Blastochloris tepida: one gene and its partners. The protein of the gene in region 3 interacts with the protein of the main gene of each other region in a pairwise test. Links are inferred from orthologs where the notes say so. Each region holds a gene or a part of one and is shown on either strand. Other genes may lie near its edges. The genes, in order: secG, secB, secA and ybgC.

Region 1 (4,666 bases), 2.5 Mb from region 3 along the record:
ACAGGCTCAGCGCGAACAGGCCGGCATAGGCCGGCAGCAGCGGCCGCAGGGCGTTGAGCGTCGGCGAAGCGAGCTTCGGTTTCACCCCAGCCTCCCGTAGTGACCGAACCCCGGCATAAACCCTGAAATGGAAACCCCGGCGCGGGCAGCCGCTCGGCGCCCCGCCGGCGGGACCGGCCCTCTCCCGCACGGGACAGGACAGGACGGCTGGCTCCGGCCGGCGGCCGGTCCAAGCCGGTCATCCGGAGACCGTATCATGAAGGATCCGCTGGTCCGCCCCATCCGCCGCGCCACCGCCGCAAATCAAACGACGCACACTACATGCAAGACGATGGTGATCCCATGGTGATCCTTGGCGCCGTCTTGCCACGATCCGCAGCCACGGCGAGATTTTCGACCGCTGGTTTATGAAGTGCTGAGCCGCGGACCGGCATTCGCGTCATAAAATCGCGTCGTACGATACGAACTGTGCACGCGCCCGGCGCGCGATCCGGTCGCGGCGGCGGTGTGACATCCCGCAAGCCGGTCCGGCGGTCACACCAGCCGGCTCTGCACCACCGCCGCCGCGATGAAGGAGGCGAACAGCGGGTGCGGATCGAACGGGCGCGACTTCAACTCGGGGTGGAACTGCACGCCGACGAACCACGGGTGCTCGGGATATTCGATGATCTCGGGCAGGATGCCGTCCGGCGACATGCCGGTGAAGGCGAGGCCCACCTGCTCCAGCCGGTCGCGGTAGGACATGTTGACCTCGTAGCGATGGCGGTGGCGCTCCGAGATTTCGGTCTTGCCGTAGATGGCGGACACCCGGCTGCCCGGCCGCAGCAACGCGGCATAGGCGCCGAGCCGCATGGTGCCGCCGAGGTCGCCGCCGGCCTTGCGCCGCTCCAGGTCGCTGCCGCGCAGCCACTCGGTCATCATGCCGACCACCGGCTCATTGGTGGCGCCGAACTCGGACGAGCCGGCGTCCTCGATGCCGGCGAGATTGCGCGCCGCCTCGATCACCGCCATCTGCATGCCGAGGCAGATGCCGAAATAGGGCACCCGCCGCTCGCGGGCGAAGCGGGCCGCCCGGATCTTGCCCTCGGTGCCGCGCACGCCGAAGCCGCCGGGCACCAGGATGCCGTTGACGTGCTCCAGGAACGGCGCCGGATCCTCGTTCTCGAAGATCTCGCTCTCGATCCAGTCGAGCGACACTTTCACATTGTTGGCGATGCCGCCGTGGCTGAGCGCCTCGATCAGCGATTTGTAGGCGTCCTTCAGCCCGGTGTACTTGCCGACGATGGCAATGGTGACCGAGCCTTCCGGATTGCGGATGCGCTGGGTGATCTTCTCCCAGCGCGTGAGGTCGGGCTCCGCGCCGGGGTCGATGCCGAAGGCGTGCAGCACCTCCACGTCGAAGCCCTCGGCGTGATAGGCGAGCGGCACGGCGTAGATCGAATCGACGTCGCGCGCCTCGATCACCGCCGTCTCCCGCACATTGCAGAACAGCGCGAGCTTGCGCCGTTCCTCCTTGGGGATCGGCCGGTCGGTGCGGCAGAGCAGGATGTCGGGCTGGATGCCGATCGAGCGCAGCTCCTTCACCGAATGCTGGGTCGGCTTGGTCTTGAGTTCCCCAGCGGACGGGATGTAGGGCAAGAGCGTCAGATGGATGTAGACGGCGTGGTTGCGCGGCAGCTCGTTGCCGAGCTGGCGGATCGCCTCGAAGAACGGCAGGCCCTCGATGTCGCCGACCGTGCCGCCGATCTCGACCAGCACGAAGTCGAAATCGTCGTTGCCGGCCAGGATGAAGTCCTTGATGGCGTTGGTGACGTGGGGAATCACCTGGATGGTGGCGCCGAGATAGTCGCCGCGCCGCTCCTTCAGCAGGATCTCCTGATAGATCCGGCCGGTGGTGATGTTGTCCATGCGGGTGCACGGACGCCCGGTGAAGCGCTCGTAATGGCCGAGGTCGAGGTCGGTCTCCGCCCCGTCGTCGGTGACGAACACCTCGCCGTGCTGATACGGGCTCATCGTGCCCGGGTCGATGTTCAGGTACGGGTCAAGCTTGCGCAGGCGGACCTTGTAGCCGCGCGCCTCCAGAGTGGCGGCGAGTGCGGCCGAGGCAAGACCCTTGCCGAGCGAGGAGACCACGCCGCCGGTGATGAAAACGTACCGCGCCATGGGAGTCAGGTTTTAGCCCGCCCATCTCGTTTTGGCGAGCGGCAGGGCCGCTTGCCGGATGAATTTGGAGACCCTGCGGAAGACCCGCGGGCGTTCAGCGCGAGACCGGCGGCTGCGGCGGTCCCGGCGGCTTGATCTGGTCGAGGATGCCCTGACCTTCAGCCGGTGCCGATGCCGGCGCCCCGGCCGGCGCGCCCGCCTTGTCGAGGATCGACGTGGGCTCGCGGCTGTAGCCGGCCAGCATCGACAGCGCCAGGCTGGTGCTGAAGAAGATGGCGGCCAGGATGGCGGTGGTCCGGGTCAGCACGTTGGCGGTGCCGCGCGAGGACATGAAGCCGCCGCCACCGCCCATGCCGAGGCCGCCGCCCTCCGACTTCTGCAGGAGCACGACCCCGACCAGCGCGAGCACGACCATCAGGTGGATGACGATGAGAACGGTCTGCATGACTCAAAGCAAATAGGCCGGGGCGGACCCGATCGGAAGGGCACGCCCGCGGCCGGACCACGGTTGGTGCGGCTCTTACACGATCGCTTCGGGCATTTCCACCCGCGCGAATGCGGTAGCAGGGAGAATGCCGGGATCAGGGACCCGGCACCGGGCATGGGTCCCCTTCCCGCGCCTCGCTGTCGCGAGGCGCGCCGGGGACGACCAGCCGCCTTTACCGGTAGACCCCGGCAATCGCCAGGAAATCGGCCGCCTTGAGGCTGGCGCCGCCGACCAGGGCGCCATCGACATTGGCCACCGCCATCAGCTCGGCCGCGTTGTCCGGCTTCACCGAGCCGCCATAGAGGATGCGGATGCCCTGCCCTTCGGCGCCGAAACGCTCGACCAGCCGGTCGCGAATCATGGCGTGGACCTCGGCCACGTCGGCGGTGGTGGGGGTGAGGCCGGTGCCGATCGCCCACACCGGCTCGTAGGCGATCACCGTGTCGGCGGCGGTGGCGCCCTCGGGCACCGAGCCGTCGAGCTGGCGGCGCACCACCTCCAGCGTGTGGCCGGCCTCGCGCTCGGCGCGGGTCTCGCCGACGCAGACGATGGCGACGAGCCCGGCCCGGCGGACCGCCGCCGCCTTGGCGTGGACCACCGCGTCGCTCTCGCCATGGTCGGCGCGACGCTCGGAATGGCCGACGATGACCGCGCCGGCGCCGGCATCCTTCAGCATTTCCGCCGAGATATCACCGGTGTGGGCGCCGGAGGGCTTGGCGTGGCAGTCCTGGGCGCCGACCTCCACCGCCTCGCGCGGCTCGGCGGCAAACTCGGCCACCAGCGTGAAGGGCGGGCACACCAGCACCTCGGCGCGCCCGGCCGCCCCGCCGGCCACCGCCGCCGCCACCGAGCGGAATTCGGCGATCGAAGCCCGGAACCCGTTCATCTTCCAATTGCCCGCAACCAGCGGGCGGCGCGGCGCCACCATGATGTCTCCCCCACCTCTTTATCGCTCAGGCATAGCCGGTCTTGCGGCCGCGAGCACGTCGGATTGCTCCTGGCGCAGCGTGCCCCTATGGTAGGAACCAAAGGGCGGCGCGCGCCGCCTGTTTTCATTTGGAATCCGGATTTCGGTCAATGCTCCAGTCCTTGCGAAAAGGCGCGGCGAGCTGGGTCGCCAAGATTTTCCTCAGCCTCCTGGTGGTGTCGTTCGCCATCTGGGGCATCGGCGACATCTTCCGCGGCTTCGGCCAGCGCAACGTCGCCACGGTCGGCTCGACCGACATTTCGACCGAGAGTTTCCGCCAGATCTACAATCAGCGGCTTCAGGCGCTCGGCCGTCAGGCCGGCCGGCCGATAACGCCGGATCAGGCGCGGGCGTACGGCTTCGACCGGCAGATGCTCGCCGAAGTGCTGGCCGAGGCCGCCCTGGACGAGCGCGCCCGCCAGCTTCGTCTCGGCATCGGCGACGAGGAGCTGATCCGCCGCATCCACGACAATCCGTCCTTCCGTGGGCCGAGCGGCCAGTTCGACCGCAATCTGTTCGATCAGGTGCTGCGCTCCAACGGCTATTCCGAGCTGACCTACATCGACGCCGAGCGCAAGCTCGCGCTGCGCCAGCAGCTCGCCCGCGCCATCGGCGGCTCGGCCGAGGTGCCGCACACGCTCGCCAGCCTCGTCGACACCTTCCGCAACGAGACGCGCAAGGTCGAGTTCGTCACCCTCGACCGCACCGCCGCCGGCACCATCGCGGCCCCGGCCGACGATGTGCTCAAGGCCTATTTCGAGGAGCGCAAGGCCGCGTTCCGGGCGCCGGAATACCGCAAGGTGGTGGTGCTGCCGGTCACCGTCGAGACGCTGTCGAAGGCGGTCGAGGTGACCGACGCCGACGTGCGCGCCTATTTCGACGCCCACCGCGACCGGTTCGGCGCGCCCGAGCAGCGCACCCTGCAGCAGATCGTGTTCCCCACCGCCGACGAGGCCAAGGCCGCCAGTGCCAAGATCGCCGGCGGCGAGAGCTTCGAGAGCGTGGCGGCCGCCCGCGGCCTGAAGCCGGCGGACATCGAGCTGGGCACG
Region 2 (4,647 bases), 3.5 Mb from region 3 along the record:
GACAATCCTGTGGCGTTGGCCGATCTCGAACGTATCATCCACCCGCTGGTGCGCGCCGATGCCGAGGCGTTCGTCGCCCAGGCGCGCCAGGCCGGCCGCCGGATCGTCGTGCTCGACATTCCGCTGCTGTTCGAGACCGGCGGCGAGGCCCGCGTCGATGCGGTGGTGGTGGTCACCGCGCCCGAGGTTGTGCAGCGCGACCGAGTGTTGGGGCGCGAGGGGATGACGGCGGCAAAATTCGCCGCCATCCTGTCCAAGCAGATGCCGGATGCCGAGAAGCGGCGGCGTGCGCACTTCCTGGTCGATACCAGCCGCGGCTTCGCCGCCGCCCGCACCCAGGTGCACGGCATCCTGCGGTCCGCCAGCCTGATGGCCGGCGGAAACTGAGGCGGAGACCGGATTGCGCGAGATCGTCTTCGATACCGAGACCACGGGGCTCGACCCGTTGAGCGGCGATCGGCTGGTCGAGATCGGCTGCGTCGAGCTGGAGAACCGCTGGCCGACCGGGCGCACGTTTCACACCTACATCAATCCCGAGCGCGAGGTGCCGCAGGGCGCGGTCGAGATCCATGGCCTGACGACCGAGTTCCTGCGCGACAAGCCGCGCTTCGCCGAGGTCGCCGACGGCTTTCTCGAATTCGTCGCCGACGCCCATCTGGTGGCGCACAACGCCTCCTTCGATCTCGGCTTCCTCGACGCCGAGCTGAGGCGGCTTGGCCGGCCGCTGATCGGCCGTGAGCGGGTGGTCGATACGGTGATGCTGGCGCGGCGCAAGTTTCCCGGCGCCTCCAACACGCTGGATGCGCTGTGCACCCGCTTCGGCATCGACAATTCGAACCGCATCAAGCACGGCGCGCTGCTCGACGCCGAGCTGCTGGCGGAGGTCTATGTCGAGCTGGTCGGCGCCCGGCAGGCCAATCTGGTGCTGGACGTGGCCCGCACCGCCACCCTGCGGCGCGACACCGCCGGGGTGCGCACCCGCCCGGCGCCGTTGCCGCCGCGGCTGACCAGCACTGAGGTCGAAGCGCACCATGCGTTTGTGGCGACGCTGGGCGAGCACGCCATCTGGCGCCTCTATGAGGAGGATCTCTCCGACACCACGACGGTGGTGCCGGCCGCGACGCCGGAGAAGAAGGGTGATTGATACGGTTTTCGGCTGATTGAGCCGGAAGCCGCATGAAACCGGGACTGAAACGCAAATGGCCGGGACGAATCCCGGCCATTGGACACTTCCCACAGGCTGCTGCCGCGCCGCTCAGGCGGCCGGCGGCGGGGTCGGCGAAGCGGCCTGCAACTCGGCGAGGCGCTGGCGGTACAGCGCGGCGAAATCAACCGGCTCCAGCAGCAGCGGCGGGAAGCCGCCATTGCGCACCGCATCGGCGATGATTTGCCGTGCGAACGGGAACAGCAGCCGCGGGCATTCGATCAGCACCACCGGGTGAACGGCTTCCGGCGCGATGTTCTGGACGCGGAACACGCCGCCATAGCTCAGGTCGAACGAGAACAGCACGGTGTTCTCGTGCTGCGCCTTGCCCTCGATCTTGAGGTCGACGTTGTAGTCCGTGCCGCTCAACGGATTTGCCGTGACGTTGATCTGAACATTGATGGAGGGCGGCTGCGGAGGAGGCACGAGCGACTGCGGCGCATGGGGATTCTCGAACGAGAAATCCTTGATGAACTGCGCAAGCACGTTCAGGCCCGGCGCCTTCGACTCGGTCGGTGCCCCGTTAGCCGTGGTATTCATAATGAACTCCGTTCGGTCGCGACGGACAGCCCCGCCGTTGCGGTGGTCGCTACCATGACGAAGCCCCTGGCGGCAAGCATAACGGCCGCCGATCATTGGCGCACCGCCAGACATCGTTTAGATTGATACGAAATCCGGCGCCGTCACCGGAATTTCATATTTTGTCGGCCGAGATTCCGCTCTTCAGTTCAGGCGTTTCGGCCATGGTTGGATCAGCGGTTCGTCAACTGATCTCGCCGATCCATCTCGCCCATCCCTTGCGACATGTGGCAAAAGGGTGCGGCGACGTCTGGATTGCCGCCGATTCCGGCATAGATGGGGGATCACGCGGCAGCCGGGAGTGTACGCTGCGCGCCGTTTTTCCGGCCCTATCCGGCCGTTCGCACACCGCGGACATCCGGTACGGGCAAGAGGACGCGAGACCGGGTCCGAATCGGGATCGCATCCAAATCGAGTCTGGGACTGAACGCCCTTCGACATCTGGCTGCCGGATCTCGGCGCCGCGTGCCGGGGGTTCATCCAGAAGGTCACGCCCCCGCCGATGAGGCAGAGACAGTGTTGGACATCTACACGATCATTTTCCTGGCGCTCGCCCTGTTCATCTTCCTGCGGCTGCGCAGCGTGCTGGGCCAGAAGACCGGGCACGAGCGACCGCCGGGCGAGGTGGCCCGCGATATGAGGGCGCAGACCGGCGAGAACGTGGTGCCGCTGCCCCGGCGCGTGCCCGGCACCGAGCGCCGCGAGGATGAACCGCTGCCGCCCGGCCGCTGGGATGGCATCGCCGAGCCAGGCTCGGCGCTGGAACGCGGCCTCGACGACATCCTCACCGCCGACCGCAGTTTCGACGTGCAGCATTTCCTGGGCGGCGCGCGCGCGGCCTATGAGATGATCGTCACGGCGTTCGCCAATGGCGACCGGCGCACGCTGCGCGACCTGCTCGCCAAGGACGTCTATGACGGCTTCATCGCCGCCATCGCCGACCGCGAGGCCCGCGGCGAGACCGTCGATTCGCGCTTCGTGTCGATCGACAAGGCCGAAGTGGTGGGCGCCGAGGTCAAGGACCGCACCGTCCACGTCACCGTCCGCTTCGTGTCGCAACTCGTCACCGTGACCCGGGACAAGGCCGGCGCGGTGGTCGACGGCAATCCCGATCAGGTCACCGACGTCACCGACATCTGGACCTTCGCCCGCGATCTGACCTCGCGCGATCCGAACTGGAAGCTCATCGCCACCGAGGCCGCCTGACCTCAGCGTCAATGCCGGAACCCCCGCCGTGGCCGCGCTGCTGTCATTGCTCGGAGCCCTGAGTGGAGCCCTGACCCTCGGTGCCGCCGTGGTGCCGGGGTCGGCCATGGCCGCGCCACCCGCCGCCATCCGCCTCGCCGGGGCGACGCTGGAGCCGGTGGCGTTCGCCGACCTCGAAGGCTGGGCCGGCGACGACCATCTGGCCGCCTTCCGCACCTTCCTCGCCAGTTGCCGAGCGGTGACCAGAGCCGCAGCGCCGAGCCGCGCCGCGCAGCCGATGAGCCAGGGCCTGAAGGCGGCGTGCGCCCGGGCGCTCGCCCACCCGGCCGCCGATGCCGCGGCGGCGCGGCGTTTCTTCGAGGACGGTTTCGGCGCCTATCGCATCCAGCCGGCCGGCGGCGGCGAGGGCTTCCTCACCGGCTACTATGAGCCGATCGTCGAGGGCGCGCTCACGCCGTCCGCGGCCTATGCCACGCCGCTGCTCGCTGTGCCGGCCGAGCTGAAACGCCTGCTGGCCGGCCGCAGCGACGGCCGCCCGGCTGAGCCGTGGCTCGACCGCGCGGCGATCGAGGACGGGGCGGTCGACGCCAAGCGCTACGCCCTGGTGTGGCTGAAGGATCCGGTCGATGCCTTCTTCTGCCAGATCCAGGGCTCGGCCCAGGTGCGGCTGCCCGACGGCCGGTTGAAGCGCTACGCCTTCGCCGCCCGCAACGGCCACGACTACACGCCGGTCGGCCGCATCCTGATCGCCCGTGGCATCGTGCCGAAAGAGGAAATGACGCTCGACCGCATCCGCGCCTATATCGAGGCCAATCCGGCCGAGGGCCGCGAATTGATGCGGATGAACCGCTCCTATGTCTTTTTCCGCGAGGCCGATCTGGCGCCCGAGGAGCATGCCATCGGCGCCCAGGGGCTGCCGCTGACGCCGGGCCGCTCGATCGCCGTCGACCGCACGCTTCATGTCTATGGCACGCCGTTCTGGATCGAGGCCGCCTTGCCGGTGTCGGCCCCCGGCACCGCCGAGCCGTTCCGCCGGCTGATGATCGCCCAAGATACCGGCACGGCGATCGTCGGGCCGGCCCGCGCCGACATCTATTTCGGCGCCGGCAAGGAGGCCGCGGCCATTGCCGGGCGCATCCGCCATGCCGGCCGTTTCGTCATGCTGCTGCCGCGCGGGGTCGAGCCGGCCACGGGCGGGCCGCCGGCCCGATGAGCCCGCGGCGCCCCCGCGGTCCGCTCACCGACGCCGACCGCGCGCTGTGGGAGCACGTCATCCGCGACATCAAGCCGTTGCGCGGCCGCAAGGTGCGCCGCCGGCCGGTCGCCGAGCCGGAAATCGCATCTGAATCCAGCGCCGAAGCGCCGGACGCCGGCCAGCCTGCCGTGCGTCCGGCGGCCCGCCCCGGCCGGGCGGTCCCCAAGGCGGCTCCCTCGCCCGAACCGGCCCGCAAGCCCGCCCCGCCACTGGCGCCGCTGGAACGGCGCACCCGGCTGCGGCTGGTGCGCGGCGTGGTCGAGATCGATGCGCGAATCGACCTGCACGGACTCACCCGCCGCGAGGCGCACGACCGGCTCGCCCGCTTCCTGCTCCAGGCCCAGGCGCACGGCGCCCGCATCGTGCTGGTGATCACCGGCAAGGGCGCGCCCGGCGCCGTGTC
Region 3 (5,171 bases):
CTCGGCGGTGCGCTTGACGGCGGCCCGCCCGGCCTTGCCGGTGAAGGCGTTGGCATTGCCGGAATTGACGACGAGGGCGCGCGCCCTGCCGGCGGCGAGCTTGGCCTCGCACCATTCGACCGGCGCCGACGGGCACTTCGAGCGCGTGAACACGCCCGCGACCGTGGTGCCGCGCTCGAACAGCATCAGCAGCACGTCGGTGCGGTTGCGATAGCGGATGCCGGCTTCGGCGGTGGCGAAGCGAACGCCCGCGACCGGCGGCAGGTCGGGAAACGTCTTGGGAGCAAGGGGGGAGACGGTTTGGGACATGGCGGCCTCGTGAACGAGGCCGTCCTTTGCCCGACCCACCGGCGGCGCGCAAGACCGGCGTGGCCGGCTGGGCCCGGCGCAACCCCAAACGCGACGCGCCGGACACCCGATCCGCAGACGGGTCACCGGCGCGCGGCAGGGAGGCTCCGGCCCGCCGGGCCGGAGCGCGTGATCACTTCTTGTCGGCGGGGGCGGGCGCCGGGGCGGGGGCGCCGATGCGCTCGATCTTGGCAGCCTCGCGCAGCTTCAGCACCAGATCGCTCTGCGCCTTGTGCTCGACGAACTGCTCGATCTGGCTCTTGACCTCCTCGAACTTCGGCGGCTGGCGCGGACGGATGTCCTCGATCTTGATGACATGCCAGCCGAACTGGGTCTTGACCGGATCGGCGATCTCGCCCTTGGCGGTCTTGAAGGCGACCACGGCGAATTCGGGCACCATCTGGTCCTTGGTGAAATAGCCGAGGTCGCCGCCATCGGCCGAGCCGGCATCCTTCGAGTTCTTCTTGGCCAGATCGGCGAAGTCGGCGCCGCCGCGGGCCTGCTTCACCAGTTCCTTGGCCTTGTCCTCGGTTTCGACCAGGATGTGGCGGGCGCGCACTTCCTGGTCCTTGGCGAGCGTCTTGGTGGTCTCGTCGTAGATCTTCTGCAGGTCGGCCTGGGCCAGCGCATCCTTGGCGGTCTTTTCCATCAGCGCTTCCATCAGGACGCGCTGGCGGGCGTGGGCCATCTTCTTCTTGAAATCGGGCGTGTCCTGCAGCTTCTGGGCCTCGGCCGCCTTGGCCAGCAGGACGATGTCGGCGGCATAGTTGACGAGCGCCTCGCGGCGCTGCTCGGGCGTCGCCGCCGGCAGGTTGGCGCCGATGGCCTCGTCGATCAAATTCAGGTCGCTTTCGAAAATCTCGGTGCCATCGACCTTGGCGACGACGGCATCGGCCAAGGCCGCGCGCGGCGCCCCGAAGGCGGCAGCCATCAAGGCGGCGGCCAAGACCAAGCGGGCCGGCAGCAAAGCGGTTCGACGGGCGGAATTATCGATCATTGCATCATCCTTTGAGGAAAGCGCGGCGGATGCATGCGCCGATCCGCGGCGATTGACAAGGCGAAAGCCCGTCCATATCTCCCAAACGCTCATCGTGCGCGCAGCGTATCTGGCGCGAACGTGACCCGGGCGCGGAAAATGCTCAGAATTGCCCGGTTTTCGCCCCTTTGTCGCGCCACCGACGGCCCGTTCGGCCGGCGCGTTGCCGGCGCAGCGGTTCAAGCTCAGCGGTTCGCGTGCGGCGACCCTGCGACGATTGGCCAGCACCCAAGGTGATCTTCCATGTTCGGCGCCCTTGCAACCAAGCTGTTCGGCTCGTCCAACGACCGGAAGGTAAAGACCTATCGGCCCCGGGTGGCGGCCATCAACGATCTGGAGCCGGCCTTCGCCAAGCTCTCCGATGACGCGCTGCGCGCCAAGACGGACGAGTTCCGCACCCGGGTCGCCGGCGGCACCGAGCTGGACGAGCTGCTGCCCGAAGCCTTCGCCGCGGTGCGCGAGGCCGCCAAGCGCACGCTCGGCCAGCGCCATTTCGACGTGCAGCTGATCGGCGGCATGGTGCTGCACGAGGGCAAGATCGCCGAGATGAAGACCGGCGAAGGCAAGACGCTGGTCGCCACCCTGCCGGTCTATCTCAATGCGCTCGCCGGAAAGGGCGTCCATGTCGTCACGGTCAACGACTATCTCGCCCGCCGCGACGCCGAGTGGATGGGCCAGATCTACCGGTTCCTCGGCCTCACCGTCGGCGTGATCGTCCACGGCCTCGACGATGACGAGCGGCGCGAGGCCTATGCCTGCGACGTCACCTACGGCACCAACAACGAGCTTGGCTTCGACTATCTGCGCGACAATATGAAATACGACATGTCGCAGATGGTCCAGCGCGGCCATGTCTATGGTATCGTCGACGAAGTCGACTCGATCCTGATCGACGAGGCGCGCACGCCGCTGATCATCTCCGGCCCGCTCGATGATCGTTCCGAATTCTACAACACCATCGATACCTTCATTCCGCGCCTCGTCAAGGAAGACTTCGAGCTGGACGAGAAGCAGCGCACGGTGGTGATGACCGAGGCCGGCACCGAGAAGATGGAGCAGATGCTGCGCGAAGCCGGCCTGCTCAAAACCGACGACATGTACGATGTCGAGAACGTCTCGGTGGTCCACCACGTCAACCAGGCGCTGCGCGCCCACAAGCTGTTCACCCGCGACAAGGACTATATCGTCCGCAATGGCGAGGTGGTGATCATCGACGAGTTCACCGGCCGCATGATGCCGGGCCGCCGCTTCTCGGAAGGGCTGCATCAGGCGCTGGAGGCCAAGGAGCACGTCCAGATCCAGCCGGAGAACCAGACGCTGGCCTCGATCACCTTCCAGAACTATTTCCGCATGTACGGCAAGCTCGCCGGCATGACCGGCACGGCGCTCACCGAGGCCGACGAGTTCCTGGACATCTACGGCCTCGAAGTGATCGAGGTGCCGACCAACATGCCGGTGACGCGCCGCGACGAGGACGACGAGGTCTACCGCACCGCGCCCGAGAAGTACCGCGCCATCATCGAGCTGCTGAAGGAGTGCAAGACCAAGGGCCAGCCGGTGCTGGTCGGCACCACCTCGATCGAGAAGTCGGAGCTGCTGGCCGACCTCCTGAAGAAGGAGGGCTTCGTCCAGAAGGACTTTTCCGATCCCACCGCGTTCGCTGGGCTGTTCGACGAGGAGCACGCCACCACCGACAAGGTGTTCGCGGTGCTCAACGCCCGCTATCACGAGCAGGAGGCGCAGATCGTCTCCCAGGCCGGCGCGGCCGGCGCCATCACCATCGCCACCAACATGGCCGGCCGCGGCACCGACATCCAGCTCGGCGGCAATCCCGACATGCGCATCAAGGCCGAACTGGCCGGGATCGAGCCCGGGCCGGAGTTCGACCGCCGCGCCGCCGAGATCCGCGCCCAGTGCGCGCGCATGAAGGAGCGGGCGCTGAAGGCGGGCGGCCTGTTCGTGCTCGGCACCGAGCGCCACGAGAGCCGGCGCATCGACAACCAGCTGCGCGGCCGCTCCGGCCGCCAGGGCGACCCCGGCCGCTCCAAGTTCTTCCTGTCGCTGGACGACGACCTGATGCGCATCTTCGGGTCGGACCGGCTCGACGGCATGCTGCAGAAGCTCGGCCTCAAGGAGGGCGAGGCGATCGTCCACCCCTGGATCAACAAGGCGCTGGAAAAGGCGCAAGGGAAGGTCGAGGCACGCAACTTCGACGCGCGCAAGAACATCCTGAAATACGACGACGTGATGAACGACCAGCGCAAGGTGGTGTTCAGCCAGCGCATCGAGCTGATGCGGGACGAGAACGTCGCCGAGACGGTCAAGGAGATGCGCCACGCGGTGATCGACGAGCTCGTCGCCAAGCACATCCCGGCCAATGCCTATCCCGAGCAGTGGGACGTCAAGGGCCTGCACGAGGCGGTGGCCGGCGTCCTGGCGCTCGACCTGCCGGTCGAGGACTGGGCCAAGGAGGAGGGCATCGCCGACCAGGAGGTGCGCGAGCGCCTGTTCAAGGCCGCCGACGAGGTGATGGCCAAGAAGCTCGATGCCTACGGCCCCGAGGTCATGACCTATGTCGAAAAGAGCATCCTGCTGCAGGCGCTCGATCATTTCTGGCGCGAGCACCTCGTTACGCTCGACCATCTGCGTCAGGTGATCGGCCTGCGCGGCTATGGCCAGCGCGACCCGCTCAACGAGTACAAGTCCGAGGCCTTCAACCTCTTCCAGGGCCTGCTCGACCGGCTGCGCGAGGCGGTCACCGCCCAGCTGATGCGGGTGGAGATCATGACCCAGCCGATGCAGCCCGAGCTGCCGGAGATGGTCGCCCACCATATCGACCCGACGACCGGGCTCGACGAGCTTGCCGCCGACGCCGACCCGATCGCCCAGGCCGGGCGGATGCTCGGCGTCTCGGCGCAGGAGAGCGGCGCCGACGTGGCGGTGGTCGAGCGCGACCCGGCCGATCCCTCGACCTGGGGCAAGGTCGGCCGCAACGAGCCCTGCCCGTGCGGCTCGGGCAAGAAGTTCAAGCACTGCCACGGCCGGCTGGCCTGATCCGGCTTCCGGTCGATCCGTCCTCGACAGCTGACGTGAACCTGCCGAAAACCCCTGATACGGTTTCCGGTTGATCCCTTCGGGATACCGGAAACGATCTCGCCAAAAAATCCTTGATCTGGAAGGGATTTTTCGGCGAACGGCATACGGTTCTCCGGCTTGATCAGCCGGAAACCGCATGAGAGGAAAGGGGTTTTCGGCCGGCCCGGCCGCAGGCTGCCCGTGTTCGCAGCGAAGCGCACAGGCGCGCCCAGCTGGACGGGCGTTTCGGCCGGTTTCGGCCGGTTGTGGACGGGCCGGTCGGCAAGACGGCAAGATGACGATACGATGATCGGCCAATCATCGTATGTTCATCGGGCGCGGCCTGCCGTCTGCGCCGCAACACGACGAGTTTCGCCATGACCATCAGTTCCGGTTCGCCTGCCACGTTCCGCGTCGCGCTCGCCCAGATGCGCACCGGCCGCTCGGTCGCGGCCAATATCGACGCGGCGGCGGCCCTGGTGCGCGAGGCCAAGGCGGCGGGCGCCGACTATGTGATGACGCCGGAAATGACCTCGCTGATGGAGGACGACCGGGCGCGGCTGTTCGACACCGTGGTCGATGAGGCCGACGATTCGGCGCTGGCCGACCTCCGGGCGCTGGCGCGCACCTTCGGCCTGTGGCTGCACATCGGCTCGCTGGCGGTGAAGGTGTCGCCGGAACGGGCGGCCAACCGCTCCTTCGTCATCGCCCC
Region 4 (4,646 bases), 510 kb from region 3 along the record:
CTGTTCATCGACGAGATTCACCGCCTCAATCCGGCGGTGGAGGAAATCCTTTATCCGGCGATGGAGGATTTCCAGCTCGATCTGATCATCGGCGAGGGGCCGGCGGCGCGCTCGGTGCGCATCGACCTCGCCAAGTTCACCCTGGTCGGCGCTACCACCCGCGCCGGCCTTCTCACCACGCCGCTGCGCGACCGTTTCGGCATTCCGGTGCGGCTGAACTTCTACACGGTGGCGGAGCTGGAGTTCATCGTCAGCCGCGGCGCCCGCGTGCTCGGCATCGGCATGACGCCGGAAGGCGCCAACGAGATCGCCCGGCGCGCCCGCGGCACGCCGCGCATCGCCGGCCGGCTGCTGAGACGGGTGCGCGACTTCGCGCTGGTCGACAACAGCCCGGCGATCGACCGGGCGGTGGCCGACCGGGCGCTGGTGGCGCTGGAGGTCGATGCCGCCGGGCTCGATGCCATGGACCGGCGCTACCTCTCGGTGATTGCGCTCAATTATGGCGGCGGGCCGGTGGGGATCGAGACCATCGCCGCGGCGCTGTCGGAGCCGCGCGACGCCATCGAGGACATCATCGAGCCGTTCCTGATCCAGCAGGGCTTCGTGCAGCGCACGCCGCGCGGCCGGCTGATCACCGCCCACGCCTTCCGCCACCTTGGCCTCGCCGAGCCGGCGCGGGAGAGCGGGCAGTTCACGCTGTTTCAGGATCCCGCCGAGGATTGAGCGATGTTCTCGGACGACGCCGTCTGCCTTCGAGCGCTGACCGCGTTGGGTGGCGACGAGCGCACCCTCTTGGCCATGATCGCGGCGGAACAGGCGATCGGCGGCGACCCGTTCGGCCTCGATCCCATCGAGCGCGTCCTGGTGCGGCTGTGGACGTCGTCCGGCTCCTGGCATCGCATCTTCAATGGGGAGATGGACGGGCGTCCGCTCGCGCTCGGCGATTATCGTGGCGTGTTCGTCCTGCAAGCGCGGTTCGACACCGCGATCCGCAAGCTGCCCAGTTTCGCCGGGGTGTGTTTCCGCGGCGTTCGTGCAGTGCCTCCATCAACTGAACGCCTGGAGCCTGTACAGATGGGATCGGCTCGCACCAACGCACCGGATTGGCGAGCTTTCTGGGTAGATCGCGTTGGTCAAACCTTGCGTTGGAATCGTTACTCCAGTGCGTCTGCTGATCCGGACCGCGCCTTTTCTGGTGAGCTTTTGTTCACGATCGTGTCGAGGGCCGGCCGGCGGCTTCAGGGCTATGCGGAAGACGAGGGTGAGCAGGAGATCCTTTTCCTGCCGGGCACACTGTTCCATATGATAGAGTGCATTGCTTGTGGCGACCGCCTGAACGTCACCCTGATCGAGATCGTGTGACGGCGGTGCGGGCCGAACCGGGGATCACGGGCCGTCCGTGAACGCGTGGCAGACATGAACATCGCGGCGAGCGACCTCAGAGCCCAGATCGAGAGCGCCCGGGCGCTGCTCGCGGACGAGGCCGACAAGGTCCGCCATGTTCGTGAGCGGTTGGCCGAGCCTGTGCCTTCCCATGCCCCTTCGACGCCGCTGCTCGACCGCATGCAGTCCGGTTGGCGGGATTGCGAATTCTTGGTGTCGGGCGCGGAGATCGCCGAGAACCGCCTTGCCGCGGCATTGTCGGAGGCGATCGACAGGCTCGGAGAGGCGCAGGCGGCAATCCGCGCCGCGCCGGCCACGGCCATCGCCGACCTCGGCGAGCGGGCGATCGGCTATGCCGAGACCACCATGGCAGCGAGTGTCGATATGGCACAGCGCCTGTTGCGCGCGCGTGACGTCCAGGAGATGTTGCAAATCCAGGCCGAGTTCGTGCAGAAGCAGATCGCGACGCTGGCGGCGCAGGCAGAGGCTCTCCATGCAACCGCTGCGCAGCGGTTGCATGGAGACGGCGATACGGCCGTCCGCTGATCTCGAGTTCCTGACGTGACATCCGTTCCGAATTTCGTCGGCGGCGAAGGCCGCTCGTGGCCCGACCTTGCCGGCCGCCTCGTACCCGGCGGCCATGTGCTGGCGGTGCGGGTCTATTACGAAGACACCGACTTCTCCGGCTTCGTCTACCACGCCAATTTCCTGCGCTACATGGAGCGCGGCCGCTCGGACTATCTGCGCCTGCTCGGTGTCGAGCAGGGGTCGCTGTTCGAGGAGGCGGTGGCGGAGGTCGGGGCCGGCTTCGCCTTCGTGGTGCGCCACATGGACCTCGATTTCCGCCGGCCGGCGAAGATCGATGACATTCTCGAGGTCCACACCCACCCGGCCGAGGTGCGCGGCGCCTCGCTGACGCTGGCGCAGACCGTGCGGCGCGGCGAGGAGATCCTGATCGCCGCCAGGATCAAGGTCGCGTTCGTGGCCGGCGAGCGCGCGACCCGCATTCCGCTCGGCCTGCGCAAGGCGATGGGCGCCGATGTCGACGCCACCACGGTGGACGCCACCCCTGCGGGCTGAGCCCGCAAGGGAACCTCCAGCCGCATGCGGCATTGTCCTAATCCACAGCGTGACCAGGGCCGATGGCCGGACCGGCGGGGCGCGTCCCCACACCGGCCGATCGGGAAAAGCGGTCCGCGCGAGATACGGGACAGGACAGCGGTGAGAGGAGTTGGCGCATGGGCGAGATGGGTCGTCACACGATCGAGTTCCGGCGGGTGGAGCCGGGTGACCAGGTGATTCTGACGACCTTCGGCCGCAGCGAGGCGCGCGGCTTCGCCGCGGCCGGTGCGCCGGGCGTGGCGGTGTGCCTGCCGCCGGGCACCGAGGTCCGCTTCAACGAGCCGATCGCCTGCGAGACGGCCGCCGGCCTCGTGCCCGACATTCCGGCGGGCGAGCAGGTCGCCTGGATCCGGCAGGTCAGCGTCGACATTCCCTGCATCCACCACGATGCGCTGGAGCTCGCCGATGGCCGGGTGGTGATGTTCACCCAGCTGCGCGAGGGCCAGCAGGCGACGGTGGTGCGGATGCCGGCCACCGCCATCGGCGGGCCGGGCGGCGGCACGCCGCGGCTGCCGCTGGAAGCGTTCCGCGCCCTGGCCGAGCCGGCCGACGACAGCGGCCAGCCGATGTTCATCTGAACGCCCTGATGGCGACGTCGCGAGGCAAGGTCGAACGACTTGACCGCGCGACGTTGCCGCAGGGGGCGGAAATCCGGAACCTCGGCCCGTCCCCGAACATTCCTGCTCATCATCGACGTTCCCCATCGACAGCCCCGGATCGGCCGCACCGAACCGGGAACCGGGGGCGGCTTGGCCAACGCCACGCCCGCGGCAGGGGAGGGCCTTCGCGGCCGATCGTCAGAACAGGAAGGATGCTCACATGTGCGACTACAGTCTTCACCATGTGATGTCCCGGCCGGCACGGGTCGGAGAGACGCTGGTAGCGACGATGTTCGTCAACTCCATCACCCGCGGCTTTGCCGCGCCGGACGATCCGGATGTCGCGGTCTGCCTGCTGCCGGGAACCGAGCTCGGGTTCGACAAACCCGTCGAGTTCGAGCCGGCGTTCGGCGCCTTCGCCAACCGGACGGCCGGCAGCAATCTGGCGCGGTTCCGCCAGATCAACATGGACAACCCCTATCTCCACCACGACGCGCTGGAGTTTCCGGACGGCCAGGTGGTGCTGGTGACGCACCTGTGCGCCGGGCAGCGGGCGACCGTGCTGCAGCTGCCGGCGGGCGCCGCGATCGAGGAGCATCGCCACGCGGAGGCCGGCGGCGAGACGGCTGCGCCGGCCGGCCCGTCCGCTCCGGCCGAGGCCGCGGGCGGGCAGCACGAACCGCAGACGGCATGAGGACACCCGCCACACCGCGCGCGCGGCGCGGAACGGACATCCGGCTGACAGGGCGGCGGCGCGCGGCATGGTCGACGCTGCCGCCCGGCTCATGTAATAGCTCGTTACATGAGCTGGTCCAAGGACGGCGGCCGGGCCGGGTCGCGCGCGTATCACCACGGCAACCTCAAGGAGGCGCTGGTCCGCGCCGCCCTGGAACTGATCGCCGAGAAGGGGCCGGCCGGCTTCACCTTCGCGGAGGCCGCGCGCTGGGCCGGGGTGAGCCCGGCCGCGCCCTACCGCCATTTCCGCGACCGCGACGAGCTGCTGACCGACGTGGCGCGGCGCGGCTTCGAAATCCTGGCCGGCCAGCTCGCTTCGGCCTGGAACGGCGGCCGGCCCGAGCCGTTCGCGGCGTTCGAACGGCTGGGCAAGGCGTATCTGGCGTTCGCCCGCGCCGAGCCGGCCTATTATTCGGCGATGTTCGAGGCCGGCGTGCCGCCGGACGGCTCGCCGGAGCTGCGCGAGGCGGGCGAGCAGATCTTCGCCATCCTGCGCGAGGCCTCCGAGGCGGTGGCCGCCACCATGCCGGCGGGCCGGCCGCCGGCGGCGATGATGGCGCTGCACATCTGGTCGCTGGCGCACGGCATCGCCTCGCTGTTCGGCCGCGGCGACAAGGCACGGCGCAAGCTGCCCATGCCGCCCGAGGATCTGCTGGAGGCGGGCCTCCTGGTCTATTGGCGCGGCCTCGGCCTGCCGCCGGGCGGCGCCATGGGGTGAGCGCGGCCGGAACGCATCTGCAGACGCGGCTTCTTGAGACGATGCCCCTGGAGGGCCCTTGACAATCACCATGCCCCTTCCCATCATGT

What was found.
Region 1: the proteins of secA (region 3) and secG interact in binary tests that used the Escherichia coli proteins (3 or more experiments, as listed by UniProt). The link is inferred for Blastochloris tepida from one-to-one orthologs.
Region 2: the proteins of secA (region 3) and secB interact in binary tests that used the Escherichia coli proteins (3 or more experiments, as listed by UniProt). The link is inferred for Blastochloris tepida from one-to-one orthologs.
Region 4: the proteins of secA (region 3) and ybgC interact in binary tests that used the Escherichia coli proteins (3 or more experiments, as listed by UniProt). The link is inferred for Blastochloris tepida from one-to-one orthologs.

The regions. Positions count from the first base shown.
Region 1 is NZ_AP018907.1:2,486,039-2,490,704, forward strand. What follows is about bases 934-3,826. They hold secG (preprotein translocase subunit SecG), read right to left. Parts: upstream 2,609-3,826; coding sequence 2,258-2,608; downstream 934-2,257. Other genes in these bases: BLTE_RS11390 (CTP synthase), read right to left, coding at 934-2,163; tpiA (triose-phosphate isomerase), read right to left, coding at 2,823-3,578; BLTE_RS11405 (SurA N-terminal domain-containing protein), read left to right, coding at 3,728-3,826. In the rest of the region: BLTE_RS11385 (type I secretion system permease/ATPase), read right to left, coding at 1-85; more of BLTE_RS11390, read right to left, coding at 535-933; more of BLTE_RS11405, read left to right, coding at 3,827-4,666. UniProt on the Escherichia coli protein: Subunit of the protein translocation channel SecYEG. Overexpression of some hybrid proteins has been thought to jam the protein secretion apparatus resulting in cell death; while this may be true it also results in FtsH-mediated degradation of SecY.
Region 2 is NZ_AP018907.1:3,554,701-3,559,347, reverse strand. The notes cover bases 1-2,874. They hold secB (protein-export chaperone SecB), read right to left. Parts: upstream 1,745-2,874; coding sequence 1,256-1,744; downstream 1-1,255. Other genes in these bases: BLTE_RS16095 (Tim44/TimA family putative adaptor protein), read left to right, coding at 2,303-2,874; dnaQ (DNA polymerase III subunit epsilon), read left to right, coding at 401-1,144; coaE (dephospho-CoA kinase), read left to right, coding at 1-387. In the rest of the region: more of BLTE_RS16095, read left to right, coding at 2,875-2,989; mltA (murein transglycosylase A), read left to right, coding at 3,096-4,202; BLTE_RS16085 (Smr/MutS family protein), read left to right, coding at 4,199-4,647. UniProt on the Escherichia coli protein: One of the proteins required for the normal export of some preproteins out of the cell cytoplasm. It is a molecular chaperone that binds to a subset of precursor proteins, maintaining them in a translocation-competent state.
Region 3 is NZ_AP018907.1:10,233-15,403, forward strand. The notes cover bases 1,241-4,638. They hold secA (preprotein translocase subunit SecA), read left to right. Parts: upstream 1,241-1,627; coding sequence 1,628-4,438; downstream 4,439-4,638. Other genes in these bases: BLTE_RS00070 (peptidylprolyl isomerase), read right to left, coding at 1,241-1,345. In the rest of the region: bifunctional glutamate N-acetyltransferase/amino-acid acetyltransferase ArgJ, read right to left, coding at 1-309; more of BLTE_RS00070, read right to left, coding at 482-1,240; BLTE_RS00080 (carbon-nitrogen hydrolase family protein), read left to right, coding at 4,837-5,171. UniProt on the Escherichia coli protein: Required for protein export, interacts with the SecYEG preprotein conducting channel.
Region 4 is NZ_AP018907.1:522,899-527,544, forward strand. Bases 872-3,744 are described here. They hold ybgC (tol-pal system-associated acyl-CoA thioesterase), read left to right. Parts: upstream 872-2,025; coding sequence 2,026-2,463; downstream 2,464-3,744. Other genes in these bases: BLTE_RS02365 (hypothetical protein), read left to right, coding at 872-1,362; BLTE_RS02370 (phasin family protein), read left to right, coding at 1,417-1,929; BLTE_RS02380 (hypothetical protein), read left to right, coding at 2,622-3,083; BLTE_RS02385 (hypothetical protein), read left to right, coding at 3,325-3,744. Outside these bases: Holliday junction branch migration DNA helicase RuvB, read left to right, coding at 1-723; more of BLTE_RS02365, read left to right, coding at 727-871; more of BLTE_RS02385, read left to right, coding at 3,745-3,798; BLTE_RS02390 (TetR/AcrR family transcriptional regulator), read left to right, coding at 3,907-4,557.